3 regions of the Paenibacillus sp. p3-SID867 genome follow, and region 2 is predicted to be linked to each of the others. Evidence: predicted binding sites of a transcription regulator. Region 2 holds the regulator's gene; each other region holds the start of a gene.
What was found. The regulator LexA, encoded in region 2, represses DNA repair genes until DNA is damaged. The targets are predictions, from matches to a motif close to CGAACATATGTTCG.

Region 1 (6,477 bases), on a different contig from region 2:
ATCCGGGCACCAAACCGAAGCCGCGTAAAACGACCCGGAAGACGGCAGCCAAAGAACCTGCTGCCAAGGTCAGCGGCGGAGAAGGCGAGCTTGACGCACCGAAGCCGAAGCGCCGAACAACCAAATCCAAGAAATCCGACTCCACATCCTAATCCGTATGGGACAAATGCAGAATCTGCTGCCCAAAGAGCCGATGGCACCGATCTCGACGGATCAAATCACGACGGGCGAGGATTGGGGTTATCAACTGAAATGGGATGGTGTGCGCATACTCGCCGGACTTGACCAAAACCGCGTATCGCTATATTCCCGCAAGCTGCTCGATAAAACGTCGCTGTATCCCGAAGTCGTTCAGGCATTATCGGGCTTGCATGAACGGCGTCTTCTTTTGGATGGTGAGGTTGTCTATTTTCATCCGGAGCTGGGTCGTCCCGTGTTTCAGAAGGTACTTCAGCGGGAGCGTTCGCGTGCGATCAGCACGAACGCTCCCCTGTTTACTTATGTTCTCTTCGATATTCTGGTGGACGGCGACCAAGACTTGCGTAAGCTGCCCTATCTTGAACGTCACCACCGCCTGAAGGAGATTGTTTCCGATACGCCGGGCCTGCTGACCGCGGATCTGTTTCTTGAAGGCGAGCGTTTATGGAATTGGGCCGAAGCACGGGGATGGGAAGGCATTGTAATGAAGCGCCTTTCCTCTCCTTATCGTGAAGGCAAGAAACACCAGGATTGGTACAAGAAAAAGATTGCCGTGAACATGACAGCCACCGCCGTCGCCATGATCATCAGGGAAGGCCGTGTGGCCAGCCTTGTCATTGCCGATGACGATGGCAATTACATCGGCCGTGCTTCCCTGGGACTGAATGAGCAGACGAAGAAGAGGCTGCTGCAATATGCCGAAATGCATCGTGCTGACGCGGTATGGAGTATGCTCCATACCGACCTGAAGAAGGAACAGCTGGCCTGGCTTAGCCAGCCGCTTTCAGTTCAGGTCACATTTCTCGAGTGGAGTCAGGATGGCATGATGCGCCATCCCAAACTCGTATCGATTGAGGGGGTGTAAACCATATGGCTCGTACCGTCAAAGGCACCCTGACGATCGAGGGACAGGAGATTCAAATTACGAATCCAGACAAACCGCTTTGGCCGGAAGTCGGCATTACCAAAGCGATGTATCTGCAAAAGCTTGCGGCCATCTCCCCGTTCCTGCTCCGGTACTGCCGAGGCAGGCTGCTCACGACCATCCGGTATCCGCACGGAGCCGAAGGCGAATCCTTCTATCAGAAAAATGCGCCGGAGCCGCTGCCTCCTTTTGTTCAGACCTATGTGCACGAAAATATTAACTACGTGCTGCTCAACGGACTGCCGGAGCTGCTCTGGCTGGGGAACCTGGCTGCGCTTGAGTTTCACCCTTCACTGCACCTCGCAGGCAGCAATCTGCCCTGCGAATGGATGATTGATCTGGATCCCACGCTGCCGGAGGAGCCGCGCATCATGGAGGCGACTGCCATTGTGGGGGACGTACTGAGCTCGTTGGGTCTGTCCTCCGTCCCGAAAACATCAGGTGCTACCGGGGTCCAGATCATCGTTCCCATTCAGGAAGGCATTACGTTCGATGAACTTCGAACGGTCGGCCAATTCGTGGGGCAATATGTAACCGAGAAATTCCCCAAGCTGTTCACTATTGAACGGCTGAAGAAGAACCGCGGCGATAAAATCTACTTCGATTATCTTCAGCATTACAGCGGAAGGACACTCGCCGCTCCTTATACCCCGCGGGCCCGGCGGCTGGGGACCGTCTCTACGCCGCTCACTTGGGACGAGGTCCGTCAGGACGTTTCTCCCACGGAGTTTCATCTGCTGAACATCGAGGAACGATTAAGAGAGAAGGGGGACCTGCTGCAGACCCTGCCTCCTCAACCGATAGAGAACGTCATCCGACATCTGAAGCCTCAAGGAAAGGCAGCGTCAAAAAGGAAAGGATAGCTGCTCAACATCCGGCATAAGCTCCTCCCCGGAGACCGGTGCGGCCGGTTGCGGCAGCTTCCTTGGCTTCACAGAAACAGCAGCCAAATCTTGCGCTGAACGAAGATGATCGCGAGCGCCTTCCACCTGCGCCCCGTCCTCTTGAGAAGTCCCGCTTCCGATCGTCCCGGACTGGCTCACGCCAGCAGCAGATGCCCCCGGGGTCAGTCCATTCAGTTCACATTCGTTCAGCAGCCTAGCTGCCATCGACTTGAAGGAGCGTACGTAATGCTCTTCGGCATATGCGCCCTGCGCATATAACTCACGGTAAGGCTGAACCACTTCAGGAAACTGGTGTTTCAGTGTTTCGATATACCATTTCTTCACATCGCGTGAGAGTCTCAGCAGCGAGATCATGGCAAAGGAAACGCCCCTTACCTTCGCCTGCGACAAGAGCTCCCTCAGCTCCGATTCCTTATCCGTCAAAAAAGGCAGCACAGGCGCCACAAACAAACCCGTTCTTATGCCTGCAGCCGATAATCGGTGGATCGTATCGAGCCTGCCCTCCGGATGAGGCGATGCCGGCTCCAGCTTCCGGATGATGTCCCCATTCAGCGTGTTGAGGCTCATGTTGACAGATACATTCTCCATCCGGGACAATATGTCCATATCCCTGAGCACGAGCGGAGATCGCGTTGTAATGCTCGTGGAAATGCGGTATTTAGCTAGCAGCTTCAGGCACTCCCGCGTAATGCCCTCCTTGCTCTCGATCGGCTGATACGGATCGGTTGCCGTACCGATCGTAACCTGTCCTATTGATCTTTGCATCGCTTCAATATCATGATCAAACTTCTTCGCTGCACTCGATAACTGCTTCTCCAGCGCTTCCGCTGCATTCGACTTCATAAAGATATGATGCTGAAACTCATCCTCCGCCCCCATGCCGATGAAGGATTGGAAAGCGCGAGCATAACAAAAGCTGCAGCCATGCCCGCACCCGCGGTACGGATTGATGGACCAATCGAAGGGCATCCTCTCTTCCTTCACTCTGTTTAAAGTCTGTTTGGTGGTTATACGTTCATAATGCGTACGAGCCATTCCTCTTCCTCCCCTCTGATCCTGTATTACTATCTTGAATTATTTCATATTTTAACAAACATATGTTCTTATTATAAGTGGATTTTACTGGATTTACAAACCAACCTTCAGCGCACCACATGATAATCGGTTGAACTCCGTCCATTTAAGCTTTATAATCATTAAATATCATGTGATATGTATCAACTGTTCCACATATAAATTATCTAAGGAGTTGCAGACAGTCATGGCACCGAAAACGAGATTCACCAAACAAGATATCGTGCTAGCCGCATTTGACATTGCCCAGACCGATGGGATCGAGTCCATTACGATTCGTAAAGTAGCTGAACGTCTGGGCAGCTCCATCGCGCCGATCTATGTCAATTTCAACGATGCTGAAGAACTGATTCAACAGGTCGTCGATAAGACCTTCCAGGTAGCCCGTGGATTGATTACAGAGCAGAAGTCCGGTCAGCCTTTCCGGGATATCGGCATGGCAAGTCTCCGATTCGCCAAGGAATACCCTGTGCTCTACCGGGATTTGATAATGAAGAACAATCCCCACATGAAGAATACCCCCGAACAAATTCGTGAGGTTATCGGGTTAATGAAGTTAGATCCGGAGCTTGCGGGATTTTCTGATCAGGAGCTGCAATCTATTTTATTGAAAATGCAAACCTTTCAGACAGGTCTCTGTATCATGCTAGCCAATGATCTGTTCACGGAGAGCGTTGATGACGACAAGATGATCCATATGATGGACGAGGCTGCTCAAGATTTCATACGTGCCGCTCGCTTGCGGAAACAGCAAGAGAAATGAATCTGCGTTAGGTGTCGATACATTTCGATCTATAGGAGGTATACGGAGAATGGGAAGAGCCCTGGAGCAGTCGCTTCTGGATGAATGGTTGGAACAGATCGCCAATAAAAAGAATGTGTTTAGCACGGTTCTGTGCGTCGAGGACCAGGAGCAATCACTATCCCTTGTCAGCAGCGGCGGGGCAATGAAGACTGAAGACCGCTATTTCATTGCCAGCGTGACCAAATTGTACGTGACAGCCGTAATATTGAAATTACGATCCGAGCAGCGGATTGGGCTCGATGATCCTATCGGCAAGTACCTCCCCGAAGAGATCATGGCGGGACTGCATATGGTGGAGAACAAGGATTACTCTGAAGAAATCACCGTCAAACAGTTAATGTCCAACACGTCAGGCATCCCGGACTATTTTTCTGGAAAGGTCTTCTCCGACCTCATCGCCGGGCATGATCAGGCTTGGAGTCTGGACAAAACATTGGATGCCGCCAGACGGCAAAAGCCCAGATTCAAACCTGGCCAGAGAAATAAAGCCCAATATTCCGACACCAATTACCGGCTGCTTGGCCGAATAATCGAGAATATCAAGGGCGAACCCATTCAGAACGTATTCAAGGAGTACATTTTCGACAGGCTGAATCTGATGCAGACGTATTTTTTTCATGATCCCGAGGATACCAGCCCCGTTCCTTTCTATTATAAGAAAAAGCGTTTGGATCTTCCTCTGTACATGGCGTCAATCGGAGCGGAAGGCGGCATCGTCTCAACGGCAAGGGAAACGATGATGTTCCTGCGCTCCTTTTTTAACGGGAAACTGTTTCCGATAGGTGATCTGGATGAACTCCAGCGACAATGGAACTTTCTCTGGGCACCGGGCCCCTTTTTCTATGGCACCGGCATTTCAAGACAGCCGCTATCTCCAATCAGCCTGGGACGGGGACTCATCGGTCACTGGGGTCAATCCGGCGCATTTGCCTTCCATCATCCTGAATCAGGACTCTATTTCACCGGAACCGTGAACCAGGCTGTCGGTCAATCCGCGGCTGTGCAGGCAATGACAATAATCATTCGCCATTATGGGCGGGAGAAGAAGACGCTTCACTTGCGCTCAGACACCCCTTAAACAAAAAAATGCTCCACCCGTGTTAACTCTGAACATGGGTGGAACATAGCACTTCATGGTGATTAATGTATGGCCTTCTTCTTAAAGCGGCCGCCCTTCACATCATGGATGTTACCGATGGCAACAAAAGCCTGGGAATCCCAATCTTCCACGATGGATTTGAGTTTCGCTTCTTCCAAACGGGTGATGACAACAAAGATAACCTTCTTGCTGTCCCCGGAATAAGCACCCTCTCCATCCAGATAGGTTACGCCGCGTCCCAAACGTTGGGTTAACGCATCACCGATCTCCTTATGCTTATCACTGATAATCCATACCGATTTGGATTGATCGATGCCTTCGATTGTAATGTCAATCAGTTTAAACGCCAGGTAATAAGCAATGAGCGAGTACATGGCATGATCCCAACCGAAAATAAATCCAGCACTGCCCAGAATAAATACGTTAATGAACATCACGATTTCCCCAACAGAGAACGGTGTCTTCTTGTTGATCAGAATGGCTACGATTTCCGTGCCGTCCAAGGAGCCGCCGGACCGGATTACAAGACCAACCCCGACCCCGAGCAGAACGCCGCCGAACACGGCCGCTAGCAGCGGATCGATGGTAATCGGATCGACGGGATGCAGAAAATAAGTTCCAATGGACATGATCACTACAGCGAACAGCGTGGATAATGCAAAAGTTTTCCCGATATGTTTATATCCCATAAACAAAAATGGAAGGTTGAATAAGGTCAGGAATATACCAAGCGGAAAATCCGTGATATGGGAAACCATAATGGATATCCCGGTAATGCCTCCGTCAATAATTTTGTTGGGCACCAGAAAGATCTCCAGCCCTACTGCCATTAGTACCGCACCGAAAGTTAAGAACACCAGACGACGGAGAAGCTTCAAGGTGGTTGAGCCTGCCTTGGGATTCTCCGGCTTCTGCTGCTCCGCTTTCACTTGTGCAAGAATCTTCACATCACTTGACATAAATCTCCCCCGTTCAACTTATGAAAAATAAGCTAATTTATATTTATAAGTGAAAACCTTATAAATATTCTATCATATAAACAAATGCTGGACATAGAACTTTCAGGCTTCTTCCTGAATTTCACTTTACCCTGCATTCCGCGTAAGATGTTAAAGCTAAAGCATGGGAGACAGCATCCTACATAATATTTCGGCAGCTTTCTGCCATCTTCCGCGCTGACGAAACACCTCCGGATCCATAAGCCTGCTCTGTTTAAGATCCTCCTTAAAATCCGCAACCAACCGCTCTATAGGCAGCTGATCAAACAGCACGGCGGTCAGCTCGAAATTACAGAAAAAACTCCGCATATCCATATTCGCCGTACCGACCGAGCCGAGAAGCTCGTCCACAATGAGCACCTTGGCATGGATGAATCCTTTTTCATACTCGTAGAAGGTAACTCCCGCTGCCAACAGCTCTTCCACATAGGACAAGCTCGCCATTTTTACAAAACGGGAATCGGCACGATCCG
Region 2 (6,477 bases):
TGGAATGTTGTCCTCTCGCCGTGACATGTGAAACAATCCGATAGGTTCCTGCCTCATCGAAGGTTTTCTCCATTTTGTATACCCCGCCTTGATCATGCTTAACCGGGACCTTCGCCTGAACGCCGCCGCCTTCCAGCGTGACTTCAAATTCCACAGCGTTCGCATCTTCCACCGGACTTCCGGCTTGCGTCACCTTCGCTTCGATCAGTACCTTCTCGCCAGCCTTAATGCTCTCCGGCGTCAGAGACAGCTCGACGATGATGGGTTCGGCCATCACATCGTCACCGGATTCTGCCTTGCTGTCATTGCATGCGGCAAGCGCAACTGCCATCAGCACCATAGCTGCAATTAGGGCCATTTTTTTTCGGGTCATGCTCTACACCTCTTTTACAAAATAGGGCTATGTATTGGTTCATTCACGTAATGGTCATTTCCAAACCTCGTTAAGTTACCTATTCCATTATATCTCATTATTCTGTTACTTCTATCTCATGCAGCTTACAATTGTGTGACGTTTATCATAGCCAGCTGCAAGGTTGAAGTCCGATCGTATAACCAACAAAAAAACAGCCGATAACCGCAAAATTCCGCAGTTATGGCTGTTCCTATGTACAATCAAATACCAAGTATAAGGTGTAAGTTCTTTATTGCATGGTTTATAGGGATGCTATGATGGCATGCAGCTCCGATAAATGTTTGATCTCAAACTTCGGTTGAATGGAAGGATCATGAGGTCGGTTTACCCGATTGATCCAAACGGTATGCAGTCCAGCCGCATTTCCGCCTTTAATGTCTGTGGTCAGCTTATCTCCCACCATCACGGCCTGATCCGCCTCGACATCTAACAATTCAAGTGCGTGCTGGAAGATGGAAACATCCGGCTTTCCTCTGCCAAAATCACCCGAGATGATAATATGATCAAAATAAGGAACCAGTTCTGGAACACCGTCCAGCTTCTCCTGCTGCAGATCTGGACTTCCGTTCGTAAGAAGCAGCAGCTTTACATTCCCCTGCAGTTCCTTCAGAACTTCAAACGTTTCTTCATATACGTATGGTCTTGTTCTGCGTTCAGCAGCGAATTGTTCGGCCAACGTTTGGGCCAATGTTTCATTATCAACGCCCAGGCGCTGAAGTCCGCGCCGCCATGATTCCTTGCGGTATACGGGTGCCAGCTCCTGCAGCTGTCTGAATTCAGGCTGCGATCCAGCCGTAAAATTAGCCCACAAGCCTTCAAAAGGGTTAATTCCGATCATTTTGGTAAAAGCAAAGGTATCATAGGATTCATATAATGCTCTCGCTTCTTCCCGTACTGCGGCCAACAGTGCTTTGGCATCAACGCCGGTCTCGTCCGCTCCGGCCTGGCAAGTCACTTCAAACGCTTCTTCCACACTACGTTCATCCCACAACAACGTATCGTCCAAATCAAACAAAACCGCAGCTATCGGCATGTCTCTCCCACTCCTCATATACACTGTGATCTATTTTATTTGTTAATTATGCTCCACTGGAATTTGATGAGTCTTTGCGAACTCTTCCAATCTTTCGCCCATCGCTTTCGTATCATAAAGATTCATCATGCGCGAGAATACCCAGTTGCCTGCTTTTCCCTTCCCTTGGATCACAACAGAGCCCGAAGCCAATTTGATTTTCTCGATATCGGATACAGCCAAACGACGTTCCCGATTGAACTTCATCGTGGATACGGAAGCACGCTCAATCCTCAAGTAAGGCTTGCGCAAGAAAATCATAAGCGCCAACAGAATATACAAGCTGACACCAACCCAATTCAACACGTCATTGCTTCCGCCTGCTGCCTGTGACGTCGCCGTTCCGAGAAGCGCATACAAACCAGCCAATGCAACAAGCACTAACGGAAGTACATACTTACGTCCTTTAAACACGTCATGCTTATCATTAACGGCAGAGCCTTGGTACGAGGTCAGCCCCTGCTTCTTACGCTGCTTGTTGAGCTGTGACATATTTTTGTTGACTTTTCTTTCCCATGATCGTGACATATGGTTCCCCCTGGACTCAATTTCAAAATACTACCAATCCATATAAACTTGGGGTCACCGTATTCGATTCCCACGAATAATCGGCACCCCAAGTATTATAATTCTATCCTTCTATCTGGTCCTGAATCCACTGTTGTAGATCCAGATGCCAGTTCATCGACTAATGCTTTAATCGCGGGCCGCCTTTTTGTTCATTTTCATCAACCCATTCGATCGATTCCAGCTGTTGTCTAAAGTTACTGCGAATATTGTTAAGGTATATTTCCCGAAGCTCAGCCCGTTCTTTGAGCTCATCCGCGGTCAATCCCTCACTCTTCTGTTTTCTTGCTAGTACATTGATGCGTTCAACCAAAGTATCGATGTCCATGACTTCTCCTCCAATTCCGATATCATGTATAACTTAAACATGTGAAAAAGAGCTTGTCAAGGCAACAGCGCCCTTGCAAACTCTTATTAAGAACAAATATGAACATATGATGCCCATAAATGGATTCCTCATTGTTAAGAAATCAATACTCGTCTATTATAAACACGTTTATACTGCGTGAAATCACATCGTCAGGCAAGACTACAAATATGAAGCTGAAGTTGAGACATATATAAGGAAAGAGCCTCTCGTAGTATCATCCCATTACCAGACTGGTAAAGACAACACCTCTCCGGCCTGTATATCCGGACCTTTCAATCCATTCATTCTTCGGATGCTATCCAGATATACTCGTGTATCCATATCTGCCGGTTTATGAAGGGAAGCAATCCGCCACAAACTATCACCATATTGAACAATAACCTGCTTCTCCCCTGTGGGCTTGTCCATCCCCCCGGCAAAAACAGAGTATGCCCCTGTCCAAAAAGAAGCTACGATCAACAGGATGAATAAAAGCTTTATAAAAGGAATGGATTCAATTCTGGACTTTAATTGATGGATCCAAGTCTCCGGGGACTTCATCGTTTGCACTGGAACGTTCTCATAAATGCTGCGGTATGTACTGTATTTCAACATGGAATCATCATCTCCCAAACAAGTGTTCTCTTATGGATTTATATTAACACGAACACTTGTTTGTTTCAATACCCAAAAGAACATTTGTTCTATTTTTATTTAGAACTTATGTTTGTACGAACGGAAGTTCTATGTTATAATTTTCCCAAACGTTACTAAATGGGGTTGATACGGCATGTCGAAAATATCCAGCCGCCAGCTGGCGATCTTAGAGTTTATCCGCAACGAAGTTCGTAGCAAGGGTTACCCGCCTTCTGTCCGGGAAATCGGAGAGGCTGTCGGACTAGCTTCCAGTTCAACGGTCCATGGACATCTTGACCGTTTGGAGAAGAAAGGCCTAATTCGCCGTGACCCTACGAAACCAAGAGCAATCGAGCTGCTTGGCCAAGAAGAGTCCGATAGCGCGAATCTGTTTACCCACACCATTGCCAGAGTGCCTGTTGTTGGTAAAGTCACTGCAGGTGTTCCTATTACAGCCATGGAGAACATTGAGGATTATTTCCCGCTCCCGCAGCATTATGTAGGCGACGATAAGGTGTTCATGTTGTCGGTTGTCGGTGACAGTATGATCGAAGCTGGCATTCACAGCGGTGACTATGTCATTGTGCGCCAGCAGCAAACTGCAGACAATGGCGACATTGTAGTAGCGATGACAGAGGAAGACGAAGCAACTGTAAAGACCTTCTATAAAGAGAAGGATCATGTACGATTGCAACCGGAGAATCCTACCTACGAGCCACTGCGCCTGAACCATGTTACGATTCTCGGTAAAGTAATCGGACTCTTCCGGGATGTCCACTAATCTCATAGATCTATGAATAAGAGGTTACCTCCCTTAATTGGAGGTAACCTCTTGCTTTTTCTATATAGATCACAAAAACTTGATCATAGCTAGTTTGTTTGCTCCATAATGCCTTGTTTAAGATCCAGCCGATACAGCCGTAAAGGTTTATAATCCGGCGAGCCTTCCCCACCCGGCCCCTCCGTGGACTGCAGAACAAGCTTATTGTCTTTCACCATGGGTGCAGTACCTGGTCTGTAATATGAAGTATAGGACACCGTTAATTCATCTTGAAACCTGAGCTGCACAGCCTTGCCCGTATCATGCTCCACGGCGAATGCGTAGATCTGTATGGCATGACAGTCCTGGTATTGCGGTGCAAGAATAAATACATCCGCATCCTGAAACGGCAATCGAACCATATGGACAGCTGCAGAAGTTGGCTGAATAAAAGTAAGATCATCCAGCGTGGTTACTTCATCCGTAACTTCATTTGAACTATACCTTAGGCACATTCAAATAAATAACAGACCATTTCGATACATCGTGTATCTGTAAATTCGCAGAAGGTGTTCTTCGTTAAATTTAACTAGATAAATATTCCTTTTCTGGCTCTCTAAAATGAGCAGATCCTTGATTTTGAATGCAGCTCCCCCTTCCCCATAGGTGATTTCCTAGGGAGAAAATCCCAAGTCTAATGCTTCCTTATATTTATTTGGGAGAAGGGTGACAAACCATTTTCCAATTTTCGAGTCGCGCTGAATCAGGTTTTCATAAGCTGCCATTGCTTTCTTACTCAGCTTCTTGCCCTTTTCATACCTTTGTTCCACGATGGATACGATCGGATGCTTTCCCTTCCAGGTCATCGTCCGCGCGAACGCGTAGACGGTTTCTAAATCACGAAGCAGATCGCCATTCCAATGTTGCTCGAGCCTTCCCCATACCCGTTCGATGGGATTGTACTTGCTATGGTACGGGGGATAGTAGGCCAAAATGACTTTCACCTCATAGCGGGCTGCAAATTCGACAAGTCGTTTGATGAACTGCGTTCTGCGGCTACCCTTTTCGGGACCGTTGTCACTATTAATAATCAACGTGTCTTTACTTTCTTTGTAGCCGCTGTTGATCCAATATTGTTCAATGGCATCTACCATAAAATCGGCAGCCGCCTCTGGAAAACTCACCTATCTTTACGCGGTCTTTCGTATCGATGGAGAGGCGAACGACGTTGCTCTGCTCTTTCGTCTCTTCATGCGTTTCCTTCAGTTTGTCAAATATCGCATCTGTTTGCGTGATTTTCTTGAATGGTTTGGTTTTCTTCACCTTTTTAAGCGTATAGCCAAGTTGGTTGACTTTCGTGTTCCTCGTTTGATTCGTTGGCAATTCGTCATCCGTGTAGTCTTTTTCTGCGATCAATCGCTTTCTGATTTCCATTACGGTGAGCCGCGTGTACAATTTTTCTGTTTTGAAGCTAGGGTCGGTCTGGCTCTGGCCGTCTACGATGGCTTGGATATCCACCAGCAAGTCGGGCAGCTTTTTCTCAGCCAGAAGACGTCCTCGTGCGTGGAATTGGTCCGTAATCGCTACCCCGGATTCTAATTCTTGGATTCCTTTGCGAATCGTATTTCTGCTGACTCGAAGCGTTTGAGCGACCAAGGTCTGCCCGCCTTTACCTAAATCCTTCGATAGCTTTGCTAACGCCACCCGTTTCTTTGATCCTTTGAGCATAGACACGGTTTCTTTCACAAAGTCTTTGCATTTATTAAACCAATGAGGTACCATTTGTAGACATCCTTCGCTATGGTTTGATTTGTTTTGGAAAACTAATCAAAACACATATCGAAGGATTTTTCTACCCCTTTATCCCAATTTCTCTTCCGATACAATCTGTTTCGTTTTCAGCGGCAGTTTGGGTCTGTTATTTTCTTTTATGTGCCTTAGATTCTGGCGAATACGGGCGAGCAAAGAGCAAGCGAATGCCCAGTTTGGTGCAGGTTCTCGCCATCCATTTCGTCTTGTACTGCTTGCCTTGGTCAATGTAGACCGCTTCCGGGATTCGTTTTTCGAAAACAATCCTCGACGATGCTCTGATCGAATAAGGCGTAGAATTGCCCGTGCAACACCGAGCGAGTCGCGTCATCTTCAAAGAGCACGAGATAGACTTGTTTCTTTTCGCCTCCCGGCCCAATCGAGAGATAGGGGCCGTATTTGATGTCCGACTGGGCTAGCGCCATCCGACGCTGCTTTTGAAACCGCCTTGCCGCCACGCCCTTGTTCTCATGCATGCGCATCTGCCGCGAACTGTATCCGCGTTCCTCCAACTTCTCTTGCAACGTGCTACGCTTCACTTCACCAGGCTTCACGCGTTCTTCCCATTCCAGAATCTGAATGATCTGCCGTACACTCCGGCCAGGAATTTCGCGTCGAAGCAAGATCGCCTGTTCCAATACCGATTCAGTAATGGCGGCTGTGGCGGGCGTTCTACCCCTTGGTTTTGGTTTCAAGCCGTTAAAGCCTTCTTCCCGATACCGCGCCAAATACCGGCGCAAGGTGCGCTCACTGATCCCATGTTGCTCACAGAGCACGGCTTTGATCTGGCTCGCTTTAGCCGGATCCAATCCCTCCGCCAATAGTGGAGAGAGGAGTTGAACCAGCTGGGCGGCCATGTCTTCCGCCTT
Region 3 (6,477 bases), on a different contig from region 2:
GTATCTTCTACGTTGGTACAACCAACCATAAAGATGATCGTTAAAATTAAGATTAAATAGTTCATTTTCTTTTTCATTTTAGGACTCTCCTATAATTTCATACTGTTCATTCTAAAAACGACGACTTTAACTATCTTTTCTTGTTCTATAATCTTACCATAAAAGACTAATATCCTATTGTATTACCCTGCCCCCGTTAGCGCAGCGAAGGCAGCCGATCTTAGTCGTCGGCTGCCTTCGGGTCATCATTAAGCTATAGTTTCCCGTTAGCTTAATCATTTTTTTCAATCTCTTCTTTTGCCTGGATTGGAATAGACATGTCAATTATTCCAGTACTACATTTCCTATACTTGGGCATTTCATCATTCAATATTTCGCTTAGTGGCGATTCGATATCAGCCCTGCCCCGAACAACCAATATTCTATCGTTTTCTTTTGCAACATCAAAACCTTCTTTATAATTCCAACGCTCATCAAAAATTAAAAAAGCCGTAGGGATGCTTTCCCATACGGCTCTCTTGTACGCGCGCTTCACGATTTAACTAAACCTTATCACGTAATCGAGTAAGTTGTCTATCTTTAGGACATCACCATCAATGAGTTTAATGCCTATCCACTAATGACCAGGCTAGCGGTTGACCAGGTAATGATTAAGGATAATATATCCTTGTACCATCGGAATAATTAAATGAAGTAATAGTCCAATTATTAGCCTTCTTAGTCATCTCAGCTTCAATACTGTAGCTATAGTTATAGTCGCCAACAATCCCATCTGAATGAAAGACCGCTTTAAATTTAGTAAGACTTTTATTCCATTGAATATACTCTGACTCAGGAAGACCTATTTCTACGTTATTTTTATGAAATTGAATCCAGTATTTCTTTTTGGACATCGCATTTGTTGCAAGAGTCAATGCTTGATTATCTGTCAATGGACGAGCATATACCGTAATGTGCTCAGAATTTCCCGTCAAAGTAGATTTATCCCATTTGATATAATCGTTCGGATAGAAGAAGTTACTTAAAGCTTTAAATTGTACATACACCGAGCCATTCTTCAACAATACTCCATTACCAACAGTAGCATTAAAAGTCTTCCCGCCTTTAGTTAGTGAAGCAGTTTTTGTCTTCTGATTCCAAGTTATTTTTACATCAAAATATGTATCAAGTTGTTCATCGTATCTGAATTGATAATTCATCGCCATACTACGGAGAGGGGCATATAGTCTACCCTCAGAAAGCAAACCGTTTACTCCGCCATATGCATCATAATCATCAATTGCGGCATAAGTGCTCTTTGGACCAATCATTAAAGCGCCACTTAATAATGATATAAAAACAACCCACAAAATTGGTTTTTTCAAAATAATGATTTCCATATTTACTCCTCACTCTTAAATATTCATACTACCAATAAATTTTACATGTATTAGCAATTATTAATACAGGTAAATTTATCCACTGATTTACCCTTTAGTTGAGTAACAGCAATTTATTCATTAGGTCACTACTACTCATCCATATGCCTAAAAAAGCGATTGTATAGCTCTCTTCTTCGTGCCCCGCGCAGGATGAGTTATTAAGCTAAACTGCCCGTTAGCTTAATGAGGCGGTGGCAGTCTAATTCTTTATTTTCTTTGGACAATGGATTCGAAGTGAGTACACAAGATATAGATAAACAATAAGAGCCTGCCGGGGTAATGTCTGGCAGGCTCTTATTGTTAGTACGCAGAGACAATATCATCAATCTTGATCCATTCCCATCTACCTATTCCGGTCGCCAGCTTGATTTCACGTCGGTATGTATGAATTACCGAGACTGTTCCGGTCAGTTCCTGGTCCTCATATTCGTCAAACAAGCGCACATTAATTTTACGATGCGTATGAAATGACTCAGCCAGCGCTTGCTCGATCAATTCCATTTCCTGTGAATCAAGTACCGACTTATCCTTCCTCCCCTCTTCCAGCTGCCTGCGGATGATTGTTTCCTTATGTTCTGGAAGCATCATCCGGCTAGACTCCCATAATCCGTTACCGTCTAATTTCGTCATTTATAGTGTCCTCCTATCTTAGCCGATCGATCGAGCGCCTGCCCGGCTGCCGTCATTGAAACTGCCCTAATCAAGATTGAATTTCCATATTTCAGTTTCAGCGCATCGGTTGTCCGCTCAAGCGCCTTCTGTCTTTCACGTCCAGTATCAAAAAGCGACAACTGATATTCATTATCCTGAGTGAGCTGCGTTAGGCTGATCCCCACACGACGTATTGGTAGCCCATCCCAATGTTCTTCCAGTAGCCTACAGGCCCAGCGATATACTTGCATGGTGATATTGGAGGGATCCTCCATCTTCATTTGTCTGCTAAACCCCGTAGGACGGTCAAAGTCTGCCCCCATACAACCGACAGACACAACATGACCCATGAAACTGAGGGCTCTGCATCGTTGGCAGACCAGCTCCGTCAGTTCCAATAGCACGACCTTGATTTCCTCCAGTTGAGCATAATCCCGTGGCAAGGTCATCATGTGGCCGACTGATTTAGGAGCTACTTGGTGAGTCCCTGGCCGGACCGGGCTGTCGTCGATACCATTTGCGATGCGCCAATACATTTCAGCTTGGATGTCGGAGTTTTTCCCGAATTTTCGCCGCATCATTTGCTTAAGCTTCCCAAGAGGTGTCTGTGCGACGTGTCCGATCGTCGGGAGGCCCATAGTAATGAAATGTCTCGTCATCCTGCTCCCAGCCATAAACATGTCACTGACTGGCCGTATCCAAAGTGTTTCAGGCAGCATTTCTTTGGTCAGGGTGAATATGCCGGATGAGTTCTTCTTAGCGTAATTATCACAGGCCGTCTTGGCAAGGATCTTGTTTTCGGCTAACCCGAACCGAGTATAGACCCCCGTGACTGCCTGAACGTGAGCCTGGATGATCCGTGCCATTTCTTCTGGAGTATCCGCAAAAAGATGCATTGATCCTGTTACATCAAGAAATTGCTCGTCAATACTGTAAGGCTCGACCAAGTCCGTATAGCTTTTGTAGATGTCCGTTATCAGCATGGATACGTCGATGTATCGCTGCATTCGCGGCTTGATCACTACAAGGTCTGGGCATTTTGCCACTGCTTCCCCAAGTCGTTCTGCTGTTGTAATTCCCTTTGCTTTAGCAAGAGGACATGCTGCTAACACAATTCCTGAACGACGTTCCGGATCCCCAGCGACCACCAAAGGCCGATCCTTATATTCAGGATGTTCAGCCTTTTCAACTGAGGCATAAAAAGACTGGCAGTCACCAAGCATCACCACACGTTTGGATGATTTCAACGCATATTCCTCCTTCGATAAAACAGGAACATTTGTTTGTATTATATGCGAACAACAGTTCCTTTATCAATGAGAAAAAAAGGGAAACTTTCAGATGATGTTCCTATTTTGTTCGGCTGTGCTATACAACCATTTAGGATATTGTTAAATAAAGCAGCTGGGCTCTAACGAAGAAAACAGACCGCATTACGAAGGTAGAGAATTATAAGGGGGTATTATCATGCGAAGATTCAACGAAATAAATGTTCATAACTCCACAGTCATCGAATGGGAAGGAAAGTTGTTAATTACGACACAGGATCCTTATCCAACTGATGAGGGGAAAATGTACACGGCTTTGGCAATAGATGAGGATGGGAACAAATACATTCTGGTATGGGATAATATCGATCCATTAGCGGTTGAAAAATCGAAAAACCATTGGGACCAGCCTTCGGGGATAACCCGCATAAAGTAGCACTTGTTAGGGGGGATATAGGACAGAGCGTGGAGCATAAGGACGGATGTTCTTTGCTGGGACAAGCGAGTATTTGCACGTACATCAGAAGAACATTGAACGAATAATGCTGGGCCTACCTGACCCATCAATAGCTCGAAAAACCAAGACGTACGAAAATGTGAAAAGAACAAGCGGGATCTCATCCGCCTGTTCTTTTCAGTTATTTTTATTTATTTCGATTTCGACGATCCATTGACATTGCTGTATATTCATTTATCAAACAATCAAGTTCCTGTGATTTTCTCAGAACATAAGCGGAATGAAGCCCTAAGCGTTTCCCCGCTTTATTCAGTATTCCTCGTTTTCGCTCAATATCTCTTTCCACTTCTTTCAAGGTCCTGGTCATTCCGATTCCTCCCGGTATTAGTGTTATATCAATGCGCATTCCGCCAAAAATGGTCACTTGTGAAAATACCAAGCTGCAGCATTACTTCCCACCATTTACGGAAAGCAGCATTAATCAACTGCCTTTCCTCACCGGTCGGGTATGGTCCACCAAACTGAGTGCCATATACTAAGTACGAATTAGTCATTCCGGCCTCGGATAATTCATCTTCAATCCATGCCTCGAATGCCCTAGCAAAGAGTTCATGATTGCTACGCCAGTAGGCTCCTCGACTTTTAGCATCGGAATAAAACAGGCTTTCATCTGAAGGGATGTAGAAGTTGTTTGGAACTTCCTTTCCCGCTTCCTTCAGTAAGTTACAATAAAGAATGCCTATGTCCATCCACATATTTTTCTTTATACGATATCGGCCCACCAAGGACTGAAGTGCGGCGCTCACATCGTAGTTATTCTTAGCTAATTCTCCCTTAACGCTTTGGTAATAATGATTTTCTGGAAGAGGGAGCGGATCAGGAACGCGAACAAGCCGCCTACCAGTACCTTCTTTTATGACCTTGATCAACGCTGCGAATGTCTCTTTTACCTCAACTGGAAGATGGGGGCCTGCATCGGTTCCGGATAATAAAGCCCGCTTACCATTCGTAAACTGATGGGAGTAAGAATATAAATTCTGATCCAAGGCATGAGCCCATTCATGGCACTGAGCCCCACCGCCGCGATACTTAGTCAAGTTCATGACGTTGGTAGCAACTTCAAAATGTGCAGCTGCTTTACCACTCCCTCGTGCTCCAAAGGCAAGCCCTAAGGCGCCATAAAATGAAATGGTTTTTGGGGGAAGCTTCAAAATCGAAGCGAGATCGGCCCATGCATTCCCTGAACATAAAACGTGATATCGGCCGGCAGCATCATCGACCCAATTGCCGAACTGAATGCCGCGAAATCCATAATATTCAATGAAATCATCTGGCTTCGCAACCCCCGAGGGATTCTCCGATAAACGGATAACCTCTTCGGGCACCTTACGTTCCCAAAATGCTTTATTATTTTGCCGACTACTGCTTCGTTCCTTGGGCTTTGCCCAGTTCCAGTCTCGTCCTTCCTCCGAATCGAAAGCCCTCTGATAAATCTTTCGGTAGCCAGCAACAGTGCGTGACTTTGAAATGAAAAGGGATAAAAATCGATCTCCGAGTGATAGCCAATAGCTATATGTCAAAAGATCCGGATTTTTCTTTACTTGATACTCGGATTGCGAATAATATGCATTGCGAACATTCTCGCGTAGTATTGTCACGGCCTCTTGAACAGAGTCTATCGTCTTTGCGTCTTTAAATAACGTTCTCAGTTCATTCACTGCTTGAATAAAGTATCTTCTTTGCAGTGGATCATCGGCAGGACGTTGGCTAACGCGGCCCCAAATGAGCTTAATCACTAGGGCAGCTTCAGATGTGTAACCCTCCTCCTGGAATGTTTCAACACTTAATGAGTCGATCATCCCATCTTTGCAGACTTGATGGTATGCCTGGATAGGGTCATCTTCAATCGCGGTCTGCCACTCTGGTGAAAATCTGGCCAGACCGGCCGTAAGATGCTTCCGTGCTCCGCGCAATTCCTCGCCACAATCGTAGGCGTATTGTTTCTTACTGCTGGATGACGACGGAAGTGGATCCAGTTCGACTTCATGCGGCATAGAAACTTGAAAGTCCTGATCGTATAAGAAGTAATCAAACAGTGACATAACTGATTGTTTAGACATATTTATACCTCCATGCTCCTCCGCGCAAGGCGGAGGTATTTTACCGTCCGCCAGGACGTAGAGAAAACAATGGGCAGTCATTCGTTTATCTTCAAATCATCGCTCTTCTTTTAACAAGCGCCCGCTTTATAGCTTCTGCATCTTCCTCCGAACATTGATCGACCCCTGTTCCATACGGATCAAACACAGAGTGCCCGAGCAATCGCTGGAATGGACCAGAAACACCGATTAACCGGTAGATCGCTTTACGGAACCTTTCAGTTACAGGAAAGCCTTCGACAGTTTCACGTTCTAGAACCATCTGATAGGCCGTAATGATTTCACTCTTACGCCATTCAATATCGAATCTAGCCATCGCCTGCAGGATCTGGGTTCGACAATCGATCGTCAAGTCACCGATCCCGCTTCCGATTTTAGACTTTCCGATGCGTTGAAATCCGGTAATGCCACCATAACGAATGTCCTGACCGATGGCTTTCAGAATTCGCCGGAACTGATAGTACTTTTCGTATTCCGGATGAGTCGAGATTAAATTCCCCATGCTCTTGTCCTGGGCTATG

Region 1: the regulator LexA is predicted to act here: its motif matches at 3,119-3,132, upstream of M4D81_RS20850 (SPL family radical SAM protein).
Region 3: the regulator LexA is predicted to act here: its motif matches at 3,345-3,358, upstream of M4D81_RS28125 (DNA polymerase IV).

What each region holds. Positions count from the first base shown of each region.
Region 1 is NZ_JAMBDM010000010.1:99,168-105,644, forward strand. It holds gene ku (non-homologous end joining protein Ku) at 1-152, shown strand, start outside; gene M4D81_RS20840 (ATP-dependent DNA ligase) at 167-1,063, shown strand; gene ligD (non-homologous end-joining DNA ligase) at 1,069-1,986, shown strand; gene M4D81_RS20850 (SPL family radical SAM protein) at 1,969-3,063, opposite strand; gene M4D81_RS20855 (TetR/AcrR family transcriptional regulator) at 3,290-3,865, shown strand; gene M4D81_RS20860 (serine hydrolase domain-containing protein) at 3,915-4,985, shown strand; gene M4D81_RS20865 (YitT family protein) at 5,048-5,965, opposite strand; gene cls (cardiolipin synthase) at 6,122-6,477, opposite strand, start outside.
Region 2 is NZ_JAMBDM010000034.1:10,854-17,330, reverse strand. It holds gene M4D81_RS33105 (FixH family protein) at 1-373, opposite strand, end outside; gene M4D81_RS33100 (HAD family hydrolase) at 657-1,448, opposite strand; gene M4D81_RS33095 (hypothetical protein) at 1,491-2,015, opposite strand; gene M4D81_RS33090 (DUF896 domain-containing protein) at 2,176-2,382, opposite strand; gene M4D81_RS33085 (LysM peptidoglycan-binding domain-containing protein) at 2,647-3,018, opposite strand; gene lexA (transcriptional repressor LexA) at 3,194-3,820, shown strand; gene M4D81_RS33075 (hypothetical protein) at 3,910-4,221, opposite strand; partial or broken gene M4D81_RS33070 (ISAzo13-like element transposase-related protein) at 4,474-5,581, opposite strand; partial or broken gene M4D81_RS33065 (helix-turn-helix domain-containing protein) at 5,736-6,477, opposite strand, start outside.
Region 3 is NZ_JAMBDM010000019.1:755-7,231, forward strand. It holds partial or broken gene M4D81_RS28105 (DNA/RNA non-specific endonuclease) at 1-77, opposite strand, end outside; gene M4D81_RS28110 (hypothetical protein) at 272-535, opposite strand; gene M4D81_RS28115 (copper amine oxidase N-terminal domain-containing protein) at 651-1,379, opposite strand; gene M4D81_RS28120 (YolD-like family protein) at 1,722-2,051, opposite strand; gene M4D81_RS28125 (DNA polymerase IV) at 2,048-3,319, opposite strand; gene M4D81_RS28130 (hypothetical protein) at 3,540-3,776, shown strand; gene M4D81_RS28135 (aspartyl-phosphate phosphatase Spo0E family protein) at 3,985-4,164, opposite strand; gene M4D81_RS28140 (LPD1 domain-containing protein) at 4,193-5,917, opposite strand; gene M4D81_RS28145 (phosphoadenosine phosphosulfate reductase domain-containing protein) at 6,009-6,477, opposite strand, start outside.